Regions from separate parts of the Actinoplanes sp. HUAS TT8 genome, predicted to be linked through region 1. Evidence: riboswitches for the same ligand, from Rfam matches in the RefSeq annotation. Region 1 holds a riboswitch; the other holds the start of a gene.

Region 1 (9,046 bases):
CTGCAGCTGCTGAGCATCAACGACTTCCACGGCCGGATCGAGCAGCCGACCGCCGGTAACGGTGGCGCCGCGCAGCTCGTCGGGCTGGTCAACAAGCTGCGCGGGGAGAACCCGAACACGCTGTGGAGCGCGTCCGGTGACCTCGTCGGCGCGTCCACCTTCGTCTCGTCGATCGCGAACGACGACCCGACGCTCGACGCCCTGAACGCCGGTGGCCTGAGCGTCTCCTCGGTCGGCAACCACGAGTTCGACAAGGGCGCCGACGACCTGCTGAACCACCTGGACCAGAAGGCCAACTTCCCGTACCTGGCCGCGAACGTCTACAAGGACGACAAGCGGATCCTGCCCGGCTACTCGGTGCAGACCGTGGGCGGCGTGCGCGTCGGTTACATCGGCGTGGTCACGCTGGAGACCCCGAACATGGTCAGCCCGGACGGCGTCAAGGGTCTGGACTTCCGTGACCCGGTGGCCGAGGCGAACAAGGTGGCCGACGAGCTGTCCGACGGCGACGAGTCGAACGGCGAGGCGGACGTGGTCGTGGTGCTCGCTCACGAGGGCGCCGCCACCGAGAACATCAACTCCGCCGAGGCGCTGCAGAGCGACAAGGTGTTCGGCGCGTTCACGCGGCTCGACGCGAACGTGGACGCGATCTTCAGCGGCCACACGCACCAGCCGTACGCGTTCGAGATCCCGATCCCCGGAACGGACAAGACCCGTCCGGTGCTGCAGGCCGAGGACTACGGTCTGCGTCTGGGCCGGGCGAACCTCACGTACGACCCGGTGACCAAGTCGGTGACCAGCTCGACCGCCGAGCTGATCGACGTCAAGGGCTACGCCGAGGACCCGACCGTGGCCGGGATCGTGGCCGCCGCCAAGACCAACTCGGCCGAACTCGGCAAGAAGGTCCTGGGCAACATCACGACCGACATCAAGCGGGCCTACTCGGCGACCGGTACCGAGGACCGTGGCTCGGAGTCGGTGATGGGCAACTTCATCGCCGACGTGCAGCTCGACCAGACCAGCGACGCCGGCCGGGGTGGGGCGCAGATCGCCGTCATGAACCCGGGTGGCCTGCGTAACGACCTGCTGGTCGGTGACGACGGGGTGATCACCTACTCGGAGGCGTACGCGGTTCAGCCGTTCGCCAACGACATGGTCACCAAGACCCTGACCGGTGCGCAGATCAAGAGCGCGCTGGAGGAGCAGTGGCAGCCGGACGGCGCGTCCCGGCCGATCCTGCACCTGGGTGTGTCGAAGGGCCTGACCTACGAGTACGACCCGGCCGCGGCCCGTGGCTCGCACATCATCGCGTCGACGCTGAAGCTGAACGGGGTCACCCTCGACCCGGCCGGCTCGTACCGGGTGTCGATGAACTCGTTCCTCGCCGCGGGTGGCGACAACTTCACCTCCCTGGGCCTGAACAAGCCGAGCGCGACCACCACCGGCGACAACGACCTGACCATGCTGGTCAACTTCTTCGCCAAGTACACGCCGATCACCGCGGTCACCGCGCCCCGCAGCAAGGTGTACGTGCCGGCCCCGACCGACACCACCGCGCCGACCGGCTCCTACTCGGTGAACGCGGCGAGCATCTGGACCGGTCAGACGGTCACCCTGACCCAGAAGACGCTCTCCGACGACAGTGACGTCGCCGGGATCACGCAGGTGGTCAACTGGGGCGACGGCAGCGCGGCGGAGACGCTGGCGGCCGGCGCGAAGACCGCCACCCACAAGTACGCCAAGGCCGGCACGTTCGCGGTCACGGTGACGATCACCGACAAGGCCGGCAACGCGTCCGCGCCGATCGCCGCCGGTACCGTCACGGCGGCCGTCCAGACCGGCAAGTACAGCGTCGACCGGGGTTCGATCTACGCCACCCAGTCGATCACGCTGCGGGTCAGCGGCGTGAACGGCACCTCGGTGAAGATCAGCTGGGGCGACGGCTACGTCGGCAGCGCGTCGGCCAACACGCCGGTGGCGCACACCTACACCAAGGCCGGCACCTACACCATCAAGGTCACCCCGGTGAACGGCGTCGGCGCCGGCACCACCGTGACCGCCGGTTCGGTCAAGGTCGTCAAGGACGTCTGGGCGCCCAAGGTCACCCTGAAGGTGCCGAGCGGCCCCAACCGCGCGACCTCGTGGGCCAAGGTCACCGGCTCGGTCAGCGACACCGGTCTCGGTGTCCGCTCGGTCCGGGTCAAGCTGACCGAGCAGCGGGGCAGCCACTGGTACTACTACAGCCACGGCAAGTGGGTCAAGGCGTCCTCGCGGACGTCCGCCCTGGCCAAGGCTGAGGTGGTGAACGCGTCGTTCAGCGGGAGCACGTGGAGCGTCCGGGTCACCGGCGTGAAGACGGGCATCCTGCGGATCTCGTACTGGGGGGTGGACAAGGCCGGTAACACCTCGGCCGCCAAGGTCTACTTCCGGACGATCACGCGGTAACACCTGACAGGCCGGGAGGCCCTCGTCGCGATCAGCGCGGCGGGGGCCTTTCCGCATGTCAGGGCGGTGCTATGGCCGTACCGTAAGCGGATTTTGATGGTTTTTTGAGGGTCAGCCGAAGGCGGCTCGGCAGTGCTTGAGGAAGGCGGCGAGCGCCGGACTCGTGCGCTCGACCCAGACCAGGGCCAGCAGGGCCGGGATCTCGATGCCGTCGATCGGGACGGCGATCAGATCCGGGTGGGCGGCGGCCATCGACTCGCTCAGGATGGCCACCCCGAGACCCCGGCGGGCCAGGCCGGCGACGGTTTCCGGCGACGTCGCGACGAGTGCGACCTGCGGTCGCAGCCCGAGCCCGGCCATCCCGGCCCGGTCGAGCACGTCACGGATGCCGGTGCCTTGCGGAAGACAGATTATTGGGTACGAGGTGAGCCCGGTGATCGCCAGGCGGCCGCGTCGCGCCAGCTCACTGCCGGGGGAGGTGAGCGCGACGAGCGGCTCGCTGACGATGACGTGCGACGCGAGATGTTCCGGCGGCTCGCCGGCCAGCCCGGCCAGAGCGACGTCGATCGCGCCGGCCCGGACACCGGCGACGAGCTGATCCGAATTCGCCTCGGTCAGCTCGACCTCGATGCCCGGATGATCGTCGTGGAAGGCGGCGAGCGCGTCGAAGAGCGGCGCGACCTCGCAGCCGATCACCATCCCGATCGTCAGCCGCCCCCGGACCAGGCCTTTCACGTCGTCGATGGCGTCGCGCAGGTCAAGCGTCGAGTCGAGCGCGGCCCGGGCGTGGCGCAGCGCGACGGAACCGGCGTCGGTGAGCCGGGCGGTCCGCCCGCTGCGGACGAAAAGCTCGGCCCCGAGCTCGTGCTCCAACGCTTTGACCTGGGCACTCACCCCGGACTGGGTGATGTGCACCCGTTCGGCGGCGCGGGTGAAACTGCCGGTCTCGGCGACCGCGACGAAGTACTCCAGCTGCCGCAAATCCATGAGTAGGAATTGTAGTAGCTAGAAGAACTATCTGTTGGACTTGTGGATCGGGCCGGAGGAGGGTGGAGTCATGACCGAACGCGAGAAGGCCCACCGACCCGAAGACCTGACGCGCCTGTTCGTCGAGCGCGCCAACGCGAAGGACGCCGAAGGCCTCGCGCTGCTGTATGAGGAGGAGGCCGTGATGGCCTTCCCGCCGGGCAGCCAGACGGTCGGCCGCGCCGCGATCCAGAAGCTCTGGGCCGAGCTGCTGCCCAGGATGCCCCGGTTCGAGCCCGAGCCCCCGCTGCCGACCCTGATCAGCGGCGACCTGGCCCTCACCTCGACACCGCCGAAAGACGGGGCCGGGGCGAGGGCGCAGGTGGTCCGCCGGCAGCCCGACGGAACGTGGCTGCGGGTGCTCGACCAGCCGGAATTCGTCAGAGCGCCAGGCGCTGACCGACCCTGAGGTGGTTCGGGTTGCTCAGACGGGTCGCGTTGGCGCGGTAAAGGGCCCGCCAGCCGCCGCGGACGTGGTGGCGCGCGGCGATGCCGGACAACGTGTCACCACGCCGCACGACGTAGGTGCCGGTGGTCTTCAACGCGGTGTTGTAGGAGGCCAGGCGGTAAGGGCTCACCTTCGTGGTGGTCCGGGCGCTGGTCAGGCCCCGGCGGCCGCACGTGGGCCAGGCGTGGATCCCCTGGCTGCGCAGCACCCGTTCGGCGACCGTGATCTGCTCGTTCTTGGAGGCGAGATTGGCCGTGGAGCCGTATTTGCCGCCGCCGTGAGCACGCCACGTCGAACGACTGAACTGCAGGCCGCCGTAATAGCCGTTGCCGGTGTTGATCCGCCAGTTGCCGCCGGATTCGCATCGGGCCACGGCGTCCCAGTTCACGTTCGGGGCAGCGCTGGCCGGTGCGGACTCGACGGCCAGCAGGCCCACGGCGCCGGCCAGCCCGGCGATCGTGATGCCGAGAGCACGCCGGACCCGGGTCCGCTTGGAGACCGCGCGGTGCTGGGGCCCTGATGGAGCGCGCTCGGCCGGCATCGGCCGTAAAAGGGCGCGCGGGGACTGGGCTCGCCGGGAGAGGACACGACGAACCCGCTTGTTCAGGTGAAGCATGAAGTTTTCCCTCCACGCCTACGAGGTGAGCTGTCGGGTTCGGGCCGAGGAGCCCGGCCGCGTGAGCGGCTTCACCCCGAGGCGCGCTCCGGTTCGAGCGCGCCGAGGAACTTGTGGGTCCCCCGCTCCATGCCTGTGTGTTGTTGACCGTGACCAGCAGGCAGGACTCGGCGTTCCGGCCACGGTGTCCGCGATTGCGGACTGCCGACGGTAGCCACCACCTCACTGGACTGACTACGTCCGGAAGCGGGGCCGGTGACTTTGTTCTCACAAATTAGCCGCTTTGATCTTCCTTTGTGTGAATAACTCCCTGAGTTCTTCAATCGTGGCGCGACTTGCCACCCACGTGGTCGCGCATACGGGGGAAAGCCGCTCTCCATAGGCTTAGCGCTCGCACGACTGGGTAAAAATGCCGCGCTCGTTCGGATCCCGGCTGCGTGCTCATGCGACTCCGGTCCTGTACAAGGGTTTCCGCGCGGTTGTTACCGGCCAGTTCCCCTGGACGCGGTCCGGGGTGCACAATCTCCGACCATGAGTGATCGTTCACGCGACTTCGAGGTGATCGTCTACGGTGCGACCGGCTTCGTCGGCGTACTGGTGGCGGAATATCTCGCCGGACACGCACCGGCCGGCACCCGAATCGCGCTGGCCGGCCGCTCGGCGGAGAAACTGGCGGCGGTTCGGGACCGGCTCGGCGTCGACTGGCCGGTTCTGGTCGCCGACGCGGCCGACACCGAGGCGCTGACCACGCTGGCCGGACGCACCCGGGTGGTGGTCACCACGGTCGGGCCGTACGCGAAATACGGCCACGCCCTTGCGCACGCCTGCGCGACGACCGGCACCGACTACGTTGATCTGACCGGTGAAGTGCTGTTCGCCCGGGACAGCATCGACGCGAACCACGAACTCGCTCGCAGCACCGGTGCGCGGATCGTCCACTCCTGCGGCTTCGACTCCATCCCGTCCGACATCGGCGTCCACGTCCTCCACAAGCTGGTCGAATCGGACGGCGCGGGCGAGTTGACCGACACCACGCTCGTGGTGACGAGCATGCGCGGCGGGGCCAGCGGCGGCACCATCGACTCGATGCGCAACCAGGTCGACGACATGAAGAAGGACCCGGCGCTGCGGCGGGTGGCCGGAAGTCCGTACTCGCTGAGCCCCGACCGCAAGGCCGAACCGAAACTGCCCCGGCAGAGCGACCTGGACACGTTCCCGGCCTCCGAAGTGGACCCGCGGCTGCGCGGGCGACTCGCGCCGTTCGTGATGGCGTCCTACAACACGCGGGTGGTGCGGCGCAGCAACGCGTTGCGATCCTGGGCCTACGGGCGGAACTTCCGGTACCGCGAGGCGATGAGCGTCGGCGCGTCCCCGCTGTCGCCGGTCATCGCGTACGGCACCAAGCTGGGACTGGGCGCCCTCTTCGCGGGGCTCGCGGTGCCGCCGGCCCGGTTCGTGCTCGACCGTCTCCTGCCCAAGCCGGGCACCGGGCCGAGCGAACGGGAACGGCAGGCCGGCCACTTCACCATGGACATCTTCACGACGACGTCGACCGGCGCGCGGTACACGGCGCGGGTGCGGGCCAAGGGCGACCCCGGTTATGCGGCGACCTCGGTGATGCTCGGAGAAGCGGCGCTCGCACTGGCGCTGGACCGGGAGTCGCTGCCGCCGTCCGAGGGCGGGGTGCTGACGCCGGCCACCGGGATCGGGGACGCGCTGGTCACCCGCCTCCAGGCCGCCGGGCTGGAGATCAGCGCGCGCAAGCTCTGACCGGGTGGGCCGAAGCCGCCGCCGGGCGCGATCGGTAATCCGACGGTTGGACGGTCAGGAATCAACAGCGGTCGTCTGTGGATCGCCACTAGCCGCATACGGGTCTTTCCGGGCAGGATGCGAAGAGTGACCGCCAGCCCGCTGCCGCACCCGCTGACGTTGGCGGGCAATGGCGTCGTGCTGCGGGAATGGATGCCCGACGATTTGGAAGATCTCGTCGCGATCCTCGACGAACCAGACATCGCCCGGTGGACGCCGATGCCGTCGCCGTTCGACGTCGAGGCCGGGCTGGCCTACCTGAAACGGGCCCGGCAGGGGCGGCTGACCGGGCGGCGGATCCAGCTCGCGATCACCACCGACGGGCGGGCGCCGCTGGGCGAGGTGCTGCTCTTCGGCGTCGAGGAGGGGCTGCGCGAGGCCGAGCTGGGCTACCTGGTCGGAGCCGCCTATCGGCGTCGCGGGCTCGCGGCGGCCGCGTTGTCGCTGCTCACCGAATATGCGTGCGGCACGCTGCGACTGAACCGGCTGCTGCTGCGGATCGACCCGGGCAACACGGCCAGCACCGCGGTGGCGCGCCGGTGCGGGTACCGATTGACCGGCGAGCCACCGATCCCGCAGGAGGGGCCTTACGGCCCCACGAGCCTGGACACCTGGGAGTACGTGGAGGGGCTGCCCGGCGCACGACGGGAACGCCTGAGAAATGTCGCATCCCGGCGGTACGGTCGTCGCATTTGAGCAACCGGGGGTGGGGCGAGTGATCACCGTGGATCGTGCGCAGGTGATGGCCTATCGACTGGCCGCGCTGGGGCTCACCGACCGGGGCGACGCGCGACCCGCCGACCTGCCGGTGCTGGACCTGGGCGTGCAGGAATACACACCGGGCTCGACCCACGTCGCCCTCGCCGCCCGCACCGCCGCCGACCTGGAGGACGATCGGCTGGTCACCGTCTGGGCGGCCCGCGGGGCGCCACACCTGCACCGGCGGGACGACGTCGCCGCGCTGACAGCGCGACTCTGGCCGGTCGGCGACGCCGACGCGAGCGCGCGGATCAAGAGCGGGGCAATCCCCGACGGCGGGCGCCTCGGGGTCGCGGCCCTGCGCGCCACGGCCGAGGCGTTCCGCGAAGTGGTGCGGGAGCCGATGCCCCGCGGTGAGGCGAGCACCGGGGTGAGCGCGCGGGTGCCGCGCGAGCTGACGTTCGAGTGCAAGACCTGCCGGGCCCGGCACGTCTCCGGGAACGTGTGGCAGCAGGCCGGGCTGGCCGGGGGCGTCCAGGTGCTGTCCCGCGGGCGCGACGCGATGCTGGGGCCGCTGGCGACCGGCCCGATTCCCGAGGCCAACCACGGCATCGGCGAGCTGATCACGACGTACCTGCGGTTTCTCGGGCCGGCCGGCCCCGCCGAGGTGGCGAAATACCTGCAGAGCACGACCGCGGAGATCCGCGCGGTGTGGCCGGCCGAGCTGGCCGAGGTGCGCATCGACGGGCGCAAGGCGTGGCTGCCGGCGGCGAGCGTGACCGCGCTGGAGTCGGCCGCCACGCCGAAGGAGGCGCGGCTGCTCCCGGCGATGGATCCGCTGCTCCAAGGCCGCGATCGGGATCTGCTGGTGCCTGACCAGGAGCGACACAAAGAGGTCTGGCGGGTCCTCGGCAACCCCGGCGTGGTGCTGCTCGACGGGGAGATCGCCGGGGTGTGGCGGCCACGGATGGCCGGGAAGAAACGAGTGGATCTGACCGTGACCACGTTCGGGCCGCTCACAGCCGCCCGACGGGAGCGGGTCGAGGGAGAGGCGGTGACGGTGGCGCGGGCTCGTGGGGTTCCCGAGGCCACTACGGTGTTCGAGTGAGCACGATCGGGTTCCTGCACACCGCCGAGGTTCATGTGGCGACGTTCCGCGGGCTGGTCGCCTCGCTGGCGCCGGGATGGCGGGACGAGCACGTGGTCGACCCCAGCCTGCTGGCCGATGCCCGGGCCGGGATTCCGGTCGAGGAACGGGTGCGGGCGCGGCTGGCGGAACTCGGCGGGGCGGACGTGATCGTCTGCACCTGCTCGACGATCGGTCCGGAAGCCGAACGGGCCGGGGTGCTACGCGCGGACCGACCGATGGCGCGAGCAGCGGTCGCGGCCGGCGGGCGGATCGCGGTGGCCTACGCGGTGGAGTCCACGCTGGAACCGACGACCGGATTGTTGCTGGATGAGGACCCTTCGGCCGATCTGGTGCCGGTGCCCTGCCTGGACGCCTGGGCGTTCTTCGAGGCCGGGGAGCTGGCGAGTTATCACGCGGTGATAGCCGAGCAGCTGCGGGACGTGGCGGCCGACGTGATCGTTCTGGCCCAGCCGAGCATGGCCCCGGCCGCCGACCTGCTGCCCGGCCGCCTGGTGTTGTCCAGCCCGCGCGCCGCCGTCCTCGCCGCCACCACCCCCTAAAACCCCACCACCCACCCAACCCCAGCCGGCACTGACGGTTTAGCCCACACCGTTTTCCAGCCGCCAGCACCAGCCAATCCCCAATCCTGCCCACCGCCCCACCCGCCCACCGGCTTGGCGGCTTGGCGGCTTGGCGGCTTGGCGGCCTGGCGGCCTGGCGGCCCACCAGGCTGGCGGGTCGGGCGCGGGCCCGGCTGGTGCTGACGGCTGTTTTTGGGCTGTTTTGCAGCCGTGAGCACCAGCCGGACCCCGCGCCGCGCCGCGCGACGCCGGGCCGTGCCGGGCCAGCGAGCTGGGCGGTCTGGTTGCGGGCC
Region 2 (9,046 bases), 160 kb from region 1:
TCGCTCATCCCGGGCCGGGTGCCGAACGGCGACGGCGTCGGGCGGGGCACGGCGCTGCCGGAGACGAGCAGCTGCCAGGTGTCGCCCGGGCTGGGGGACGCCACGGTCGCGGTCTGGTCCTTACCGCTGCCGCACCCGGCGGTCACCAGCGCGAGCGCGGCCACGGCGAGCACGGTTCTGAGATGCCGCACACCCTACGATTCGGCCGCTGACCCGGAATGGCTTAGCGGCGGGGTGAACCGCCAGCCGGCCGCGAGCAGCCGGTCGACGGCCCGGATCGCGGTGGTCAGCCGTTCCCGGTAGTTCCCGGTCAGCTCGATCCACGGCACCGCGCGGGCCGCCAGCTCCTCCCGGAACCGCCCGGTCATCCACCGGCGCAGGTGTTCCCCGTCGCGCAGCCCGTCGTCCTCGAACGGCACGCCCGCGTCGTCGGTGAGCAGGTAGAGGTCGGGGTCGCGGATCAGTTCGCGCACCTTGGCCGAGGCGCTGCCCAGGTAGCGCTCCTCCCAGACGGTGGTGGCGAACGCGTCGGTGTCGCCGAACAGCACCGGCGAGCCGGCCCGGGCCAGCGCGTCCTCGGCCGCGGCCTGCTCGACGGCGACGGTCACGAAGTCGTCCCGGTCCCAGGTCACGTCGAAGACGGTCGCCTCCGGGCAGGCCCGGCGCAGCCCGGCGAGCTTGCGTTCGGTGAGTTCCCGGCCGAATTCCGGCGCCCAGCCGGTCGACGACCACACCCCGCCGCGGGTGCGGTAGTGCCGGGCCAGCGCGCGGGCCGTCGTGGTGGTGCCGGTCGATTCGGCCCCGACCACGATCACCCGGCGGGTCAGCCAGGCCCGCGCGCCCGGGCCGAGGTGGGACCAGTGCGCGATCGGGTCGGCCCGGATCGCGGTGCCGGAGATCGGGATCCGCTCACGGCCGGGGTCGACCAGGACCGGTTCGGCCCGGAATCGGCGGGCGAGTTCGGCGCCGTACGCCTCGGAGGAGAACACCGCGTCCACCGGTTCGGGGCCGGCCGCGGCCCGGAAGACGGCCACGTGCAGGTCCCAGACCGCCGGGTCGGTGTAGTCGATCGGGTGATCGTCGTGAACCCCGACGAACCGCACGCGCGGCCCGTGCGCCTCGCGCAGCCACTCCAGCCGCGCTTGGAGGGGGATGCTCTCCCGCGACGACGGCGCGACCACCACGGTCACCCGGTCGCAGGCCCTGGCGGCCGCTTCGATCAGCGCGTGGTGGCCCGCGTGCGGTGGGTAGAACTTGCCGACCACCAGTCCGTGACCGAACGTCACGCGATCACCGCCTTACGCCACGAACGGAGTCCGAGCACGCAGAGAGTGAGGAACGCCACATAGAGGATCGCGGTCAACCAGAGGCCCTTGTAGCCGTAGAGAGGGATGTAGATCACATCGGCGATGATCCACAACCACCAGTTCTCCACCAGTTTGCGCGTCTGACCGTACGTCGCCAGCAGCGACAAAGCGGTCGTCAGCGCATCCGCCAGCGGCACCGTCGACCCGGTCAGCCGGTCCAGGAACAGCCACAGTCCACCGGTCAGCAGCGCCCCGGCCACGGCCTGTCCCAGCCACTCGGCCCGGGTCGTGCGCCGCACCACCAGGTGGGTCCGGTCCGCGCCGCCGTAGAGCCAGGCCCACCAGCCGTAGAACCCCAGGATCACGTAGACGACCTGCAGGCCCATGTCCGCGTAGAGGCCGGCCGTGCCGAAGACCAGCATCAGCAGCAGGACGTTGAGGATGCCCAGGGGCCAGTTGAGGATGTGCTGCCGGACCAGCAGACCGACGTTGAGCAGGCCGGTGACGAAACCGAGCACCTCGGCCCAGGTGGTCGCGACCCCGAAGGCGGTCAGCGCGGTGCCGTTCAACCAATCGATCACGGTCACAGCATCGCTGACCTCGGGGGCGAGGAGAAGGAGCCGCGGCTATTCCGGGAGCAGCCGGTGCCCGGCCATCTCCAGCTCGCCCTCGTGCACGAGCGTGACCGGCGTCTTCAGCCCGGACGTGTCGTCGTGCAGCACGACCGAGGCGCCGTCGATCCGGTACGTCCCGTGCGGTCGCTTGCGCCGGCCGGCGACCTCACCGTCGTACGTCCCATCGGTCTTGATCTGCAGTTTGATCGCGCCGTCGGGGCTGCGCCACGCGCCCACGACCGCCGCCCCGGTGATCACCTCGGGGCGCTTCGGGGCCATGCCGAGCGACATGTCGGAGGTGCGGCCCATGGCGATGGCGAGCATCGCGGCGGCGTCCAGGATCGTGGTGTCGACGTGCGGGGGGCTGGAGTGCATGCCCATTTCGTTCGGCCCGCACGTCGGCCACCGCGAGGAATGTCGTAGTTGCGTCTGAGGAGCGACCTAGGTGGCCGATCCCCCCTTCAGCGAGCCGAGCACGGCCGCCGCCAGCTTCTCCAGGTAGTCGTCGGTGACCGGCTGCCGGGACACCGCGAGACGCCAGTACAGCGGGCCGAGGATCAGGTCCACCGCGACGTCCGGATCGGTGCCTTCGGGCAGCTCACCACGGGTGATCGCCTGGCCGACCAGCTTCTCCCCGACCGACTGCTGGTGGAGCCGGAGCACCCGTTGCAGGGTCTCGGCGATCTGCGGGTTGCGGGCGGCCTCGGCCATCAGGTCGGGGATGATCTGCGACGCGACCCGATGCTGCAGCGCCCGGCTGACGATCATCATCAGCAGGTCGAGGTCGCCGGCGAAACTGCCGGTGTCGGGCACCGGCACCTTCCGCCCGGCGACATCGGTGATGATCTCAAGTACCATCTCCAGCTTGTTGCTCCACCGCCGGTAGATCGCCGTTTTGCCGACTCCGGCACGGCGGGCCACGGCTTCGATGGACAGACGGCCGTAACCGACCTCTGCCAGCTCGCTCATGACCGCGTTACGAATCGCCACGGTGATGTCATTTCGGAGCACCGCCGCTCCGGCCGGTGCGCGCTTCACTGTCGCCACACGGTGACTATAGCGCTACGACGTAACGGTTGCGTCCCGCCGCGACGTCGGATACCGTTCCCTCCGACGTCGATACGAACCCGTTCCATCGGCGTCGGCGGACGCCTGTCATGCTTCTACCTGTGCTTGAAGGCGAATCACCGGAGTCCGCCGCCTCGTACCGGCAGACGAGATCGGAGCACCACCCCATGCCAGAGACAGCGGTTGCCGATACCGCTCCCGCGATTCCGCTCAAGGAACTCGCGCAGCGGCACGGCCTCACCTCTTCCGGACGGCTGGTCGGACCGTTGGAGTACCTCACCCAGTTGTGGGGTTACCGGCACTTCATCACCGCGCACGCCAAGGCCAAGACGGTCTCCGCGCTGGGCACGACGCACCTGGGCACGCTGTGGCAGGTTCTCACCCCGGCCCTGAACGCGTTCGTGTACTACATCATCTTCGGTGTCATCATCGGCACCGGCGCGAACAGCACGAACTTCATCGCGTACCTCTGTATCGGTGTTTTCGTGTTCGGTTTCTCGCAGACCATCGTCGGTCAGGGCGCCAACGCGATCACCGGAAACCTCGGCCTGATCCGGGCGCTGCACTTCCCGCGGGGCAGCCTGCCCCTGTCGACCGCCCTGGTGGAGATCCGCAACTTCGTCACCGCGCTCGGTGTGCTGCTGGTCATCGTGCTCTTCACCGGTGAGCGGCCCGACCTGACGTGGCTGCTGGTCCTCCCGGCGCTGCTGCTGCAGTCGCTGTTCAACGTCGGCCTGGCGCTCTTCTTCGCCCGGCTGGGTTCCAAGATGCGCGACATCAAGCAGCTGATCCCGTTCATCATGCGCTTCTGGATGTACGCGTCGGCCGTGCTCTACCCGGTCACCCGGTTCACCGATCACCTGCACGGATGGAAGCTGCACCTGATCGAGGCGAACCCGATGCTGGTCTTCATCGAGCTCTACCGGCACTCGCTGATGGAGAACGTCAAGCTGGCCGGCAGCCCGCAGCTCCTGTGGACCGAGGCCGCCATCTGGGCCGTGGTCGTGAGCATCGGCGGCTTCCTCTACTTCTGGCGCGGAGAGAAGGGCTACGGCCGTGGCTGACATCGAGAAGGTCCCGACCGTCATCGCGGACAACGCGCACATCGTCTACAAGATCGTCGGAGCGATCGGGGCGAACCAGGTCAGCCCGCTCTCGGCTCTCAAGCGGCTCGTGACCAAGACCAACTCGGCCAACGTGCGCGAGGTGCACGCGGTCAAGGGCGTCAGCTTCGTCGCCTACAAGGGTGAGGCGATCGGCCTGATCGGCAGCAACGGCTCGGGCAAGTCGACCCTGCTGCGCGCGGTCGCCGGTCTGCTGCCGGTGGCCCAGGGCGCGATCTACGCCTCCGGCCAGCCGTCGCTGCTGGGCGTCAACGCCGCCCTGATGAACGACCTGTCCGGCGAGCGCAACGTCGAGCTGGGCTGCCTGGCCATGGGCATGAGCCCGGCCGAGGTCAAGGAGAAGGCGGCCTCGATCATCGAGTTCTCCGGCATCAACGAGCGCGGCGACTTCGCCTCGCTGCCGATGCGGACGTACTCGTCCGGCATGGGGGCCCGGCTGCGCTTCGCGATCGCCGCGGCCAAGAAGCACGACGTGCTGCTGATCGACGAGGCGCTGGCCACCGGTGACGCCAAGTTCCGCCGCCGCAGCGAGGCGCGGGTCCGCGAGCTGCGCAAGGACGCCGGCACGGTGTTCCTGGTCAGCCACAGCGAGCAGTCGATCCGGGACACCTGCGAGCGGGTGATCTGGCTGGAGTCCGGCGAGATCCGCGCCGACGGCGACACCGAGGAAGTGCTCAAGGAGTACGAGACCTACATGAAGAAGTAGGTCCTCACGACGAAGCAAGAAGCCCGGGCCGTCGGCCCGGGCTTCTTGCGTATCAGGTCACTGACAGATGTACGTGATTCGTATGGTCGGTCGACGGCGTCCCGCCCGCACCCGAGTAGGACTTCCAGCCGCTGCTCGGCAGCCAGATCCGTTTGAACCAGATCACGTAGAGCACGCCGAGCGTGTCCGCGTTGTGGATGAAGTAGTTGGCCAGGTTCGTGCCGTACGTCTTGCTGCTGCCGGTCGCCACCCCGCCGAAGCCGCCCTTGTCGGCGGCGAAGTCGCAGGCCCGGCCCTTCGGGTGTTCCCCGCTGTTCTGATGCCGGAAGCAGGCCACGTAGTGGTTGAAGCCGGCCGCCTGGGCCTGCTTCAACGCGAAGTTCAGGCGCGGGGTGATGCAGCCGGTGGTGGTCGGATCATCCACGGTGCAGCCGCCGGAGAGGCTGCCGGAGGGCTTGGACGCGTCCGTGCTGCCGCCGGAGCTGCCCGAGTCGTCACCGGAGTCGCTGCCCTGGTTCGCTTCCTTGAGCGCCTGCTCGGCCTGCGTCTTGCGGGCGGCCATCACGTTCACCTGCCGCTGCTGGTCGACGATGGTCGCGTCGATCGCGGTCTTGGCCTTGACCTGATTGTCCCGGGTGGTCCGCAGGTCGGAGACGGCCTGGTTCTGCCGCTCGGCCACGGTGGTCAGCAGCTGGGCCCGGTCCAGGAAGCCTTCGGTGGTGTCGGCGCTGAGCAGCGCGCTCAGCGGCCCGAGCCGGCCCATCGTGTAGGCCTGCACGGCGTACATGTTCAGGGATTTCTGCTGGGGGCCGATCGCGGCGTCGAGCTCTTTGAGCGTCGCGGCCAGCTTGGTCTGCTGCGTCTTGGACGTCTGCAGTTTGGTCTTGGCCGTGACGTAACCCTTGGAGGCCTCGTCGAGTTTGTCGAGCAGGGACTTGGAACCGCCCTCACCGTCGTCGCCGGACTCCCCGGGGGCGGCGAGGGGCCGGGGTGCCGCGGAGGCCGGCGCGCCGGCGCCGACTATCGCGCATGCGGCGACCAGCAGCGCGAGAACCGCCACCCATCGTCGCCGCGCAGTCACATGCTGCACTGGCTTGTTTCCTTCCGTCGGCCGCCGGCCGGGTTAGCTGACGGGTTCGGGACGAAGGAAATCCCTACCGCTGTCGCGGATTCACCCCGGAGGAAACGTGGATCCCCGGCTCGCTCGTTGTTGCGATTAGGCGGCGGTTCCCTGGATGGGAACCGGGACCGACCATACCCACTCGATCGAGGAATCGACAGTTCTCGTACCCATTGCTACGGCCCGGTCACCACTGGTGACACCATTACGGAAAGTCGTTAACAGGTAACGGTTTTGACGGTTTCTCCGGTCCTGATACCGCGTGATATCTCAGGTAAACTGGCCGCCGGTCCTGCCAGGACGGCACCGCCCCCGAGTTGCCGGCAGGCCGCCGCCCAATCGCCGAAAGGTGAGCCGGGGAACCAGGTAGTTGGGGTGAATCCGCGTAATGCGGTAGGGATAGCTTCCGTCCCGAACCCGTCAGCTAACTCGGTCGGCGGTGACTAGGAAGGATTGTTGATGACCGCACGTCCCCGCCGGTGGCTGATACTTGCCCTGGCGCCGCTTGTGGCCGCCACCGCGATGTTCGTGGCACCGGTCACGCCGGCACAGGCCGCACCCAGCGGCAGCTCGTCGACCCCCGCGGAGGGTGACGACAGCGATGACCTCTCCGCGCAACTCGAGACGACCAACCGCCGGTTCGTCAACGCCAAGGCCGCCTACGCGACCTCGGTGAAGAACCAGGCCGCTCTGAACGTCAAGAAGGCCGCTGCCGAGAAGACGCGGGACGCGCTGATCCCCGAGGTCAACGCGATCGCCCGGCAGCAGTACGAGTTCGGCACGCTGAACAGCCTGAGCTTCCTGCTCCAGGCCAACGACTCGTCCGACTTCATCGCCAAGGCGGTCTCCCTGGAGGAGATCAACAAGCTTCACGACGCGAAGCTGAACGAGCTGAACACGGCGCTGGCGACGATCAACGACAGCAAGGCGAAGATCGACGCCGAGGTCAAGAACCAGAAGACCCAGCTCACGATCCAGCAGAAGCAGCACGACTCGGCCGAGGGCCAGCTCGAACTGCTCGGCGGCGGGACCGGCATCAACAAGACGATCACCAACGGTTTCGTCGACGCGGTCTCCAAGGTCGCGGCGCCGGCACCGCGCAACTCCGAGGGCGGCTTCTCGCCGGAGTCCTGCAACCAGGACGACCCGACGACCGACGGCTGCATCACCAAGCGCACCCTGCACCTCTATCAGGAGGTGAAGAAGGCCGGGTTCAACCGGTTCGTCGGCTGCCATCGCAACGGCGGTCCGTTCGAGCATCCCAAGGGCCGGGCCTGCGACTGGTCCCTGCAGAACAGCGGCTTCTCGGTGGCGCACAACGACGACATGATGCGGTATGGGAACGACCTCACCGCGTTCCTGGTACGCAACGCCGACCGGCTCGGGATCTACTACGTGATCTGGTACAAGCAGATCTGGTTCCCGGCGACCGGCAACTGGCACGCCTACCACGGTCCGAGCGACCACACCGACCACGTGCACGTGTCGCTGCTGTAGCGCTCGACGACAGCACGAGAAAGCCCCCGGTCCGCGTGGACCGGGGGCTTTTTTCACGCCGTACGCGAAGAAATCATGGATGCGGGGTGGCCCGGCGGACCGGAGCGCGGCCCGCGGGCTGCGTCGGCGAGGGACCGACCGGACCGGCCGACGGAATCGGCATGGTCACCGGGCGGACCTGGGTCACTTCGATTTCTTTGCCGTGGTGCAGCAGGGTGAGTCGGGCCGAGCCGCCGCCGTTGCGCAGCGAGTAGGTGACCTCGTCGGCGGTGACGTTGACTCGTAGGCGCAGGCCGTGCCAGAGCAGCGAGAAGTCGAGGTTGTTGATCCGGCTGGGCAGTCGCGGTGCGAACGCGAGTTGTCCGTTGAAGTCGCGCATGCCGCCGAGGCCGGCGACCAGGGCGATCCAGGATCCGGCGAGGGACGCGACGTGGACGCCGTCGCGGGCGTTCTGGTGCAGGTCGTGCAGGTCCATCAGGGCGGCCTCGCCCAGATAGTCGTGGGCCAGTTCGAGGTGCCCGGTCTCGGCTGCCATCACCGCCTGGATACACGCCGACAACGACGAGTCGCGGACGGTGCGGGCGTCGTAGTAGGCGAAGTTGCGGACCTTCTCCTCCGGGGTGAACGCGTCACCCCGGATGTACATGGCCATCACCATGTCGGCCTGCTTGACGACCTGCTTGCGGTACAGGTCGAAGTACGGGTAGTTCAGCAGCAGCGGATACCCCTCCGGCGGGGTGTTCTCGAAGTCCCACTCCTCCAACCGGGTGAAGCCTTCGCACTGCTGATGCACACCCAGTTCCTTGTCGTACGGGATGTGCACCGCCGCCGCCGCATCCCGCCACGACGCGGCTTCCTCGTCGTCCACACCGAAGCGGCGGGCCAGGTCCGGGTGCCGTTTGCAGGCGTCCACGGCGGTCATCAGGTTCTGCTGGGCCATCAGGTTGGTGTAGATGTTGTCGTTCACGATCGCCGTGTACTCGTCCGGGCCGGTCACCCCGTCGATGTGGAACCGGCCGTGCCGATCGTGGTGCCCCAGCGACCGCCACAACCGGGCCGTCTCCACCAACAACTCCAGACCACACTCACGCTCGAAGTCGTAGTCCCCGGTGGCCTGCACATACCGGCGCACCGCATCAGCAATATCCGCGCCGATGTGGAAACCCGCCGTCCCCGCCGGCCAATACCCCGAACACTCCTGACCACGGATCGTGCGCCACGGGAACGCCGCCCCCTGCAACCCCAACGTTTGCGCGCGCTCCCGCGCCAGATCCAGGGTCGAGTGCCGCCACCGCAGCACATCCGCCGCCGCCGACGGCTGCGTATAGGTCAACGCCGGGAGCACGAATGTTTCGGCGTCCCAGAACGTGTGCCCGTCATAACCCGGCCCGGTCAGGCCCTTCGACCCGATCGGGCGTTTCTCGGCCCGCGCCCCGGCCTGCAGCGTGTGGAACAACCCGAACCGGACCGCCTGCTGCACCTCCGGGTCACCCTCGACCCGCACATCAGAGTGATCCCAGAACGCGTCCAGATACTCCCGCTGCTGCTGGACCAAACCCTCCCAGCCGTCCAGACGGGCACTGGCCAGCGCCGCACCCACCTGATCCCGC

Evidence for each region. A riboswitch is a leader RNA that binds a small molecule or an ion and turns the genes downstream of it on or off. The one in region 1 is predicted to bind cyclic di-AMP.
Region 2: another riboswitch for cyclic di-AMP. It lies ahead of ACSHV8_RS39360 (coiled-coil domain-containing protein); the one in region 1 lies ahead of ACSHV8_RS38650 (transglycosylase family protein).

What each region holds. Positions count from the first base shown of each region.
Region 1 is NZ_CP195646.1:8,694,174-8,703,219, reverse strand. It holds gene ACSHV8_RS38665 (ExeM/NucH family extracellular endonuclease) at 1-2,445, shown strand, start outside; gene ACSHV8_RS38660 (LysR family transcriptional regulator) at 2,557-3,432, opposite strand; gene ACSHV8_RS38655 (YybH family protein) at 3,503-3,880, shown strand; gene ACSHV8_RS38650 (transglycosylase family protein) at 3,852-4,535, opposite strand; cyclic di-AMP (ydaO/yuaA leader) riboswitch at 4,537-4,717, opposite strand; gene ACSHV8_RS38645 (saccharopine dehydrogenase family protein) at 5,067-6,305, shown strand; gene ACSHV8_RS38640 (GNAT family N-acetyltransferase) at 6,432-7,040, shown strand; gene ACSHV8_RS38635 (winged helix DNA-binding domain-containing protein) at 7,060-8,151, shown strand; gene ACSHV8_RS38630 (hypothetical protein) at 8,148-8,732, shown strand.
Region 2 is NZ_CP195646.1:8,851,066-8,860,111, forward strand. It holds gene ACSHV8_RS39325 (hypothetical protein) at 1-191, opposite strand, end outside; gene ACSHV8_RS39330 (AAA family ATPase) at 195-1,286, opposite strand; gene pnuC (nicotinamide riboside transporter PnuC) at 1,283-1,888, opposite strand; gene ACSHV8_RS39340 (Atu4866 domain-containing protein) at 1,934-2,296, opposite strand; gene ACSHV8_RS39345 (TetR/AcrR family transcriptional regulator) at 2,363-2,968, opposite strand; gene ACSHV8_RS39350 (ABC transporter permease) at 3,157-4,053, shown strand; gene ACSHV8_RS39355 (ABC transporter ATP-binding protein) at 4,046-4,819, shown strand; gene ACSHV8_RS39360 (coiled-coil domain-containing protein) at 4,872-5,909, opposite strand; cyclic di-AMP (ydaO/yuaA leader) riboswitch at 5,916-6,052, opposite strand; cyclic di-AMP (ydaO/yuaA leader) riboswitch at 6,262-6,393, shown strand; gene ACSHV8_RS39365 (coiled-coil domain-containing protein) at 6,399-7,436, shown strand; gene ACSHV8_RS39370 (glycoside hydrolase family 65 protein) at 7,510-9,046, opposite strand, start outside.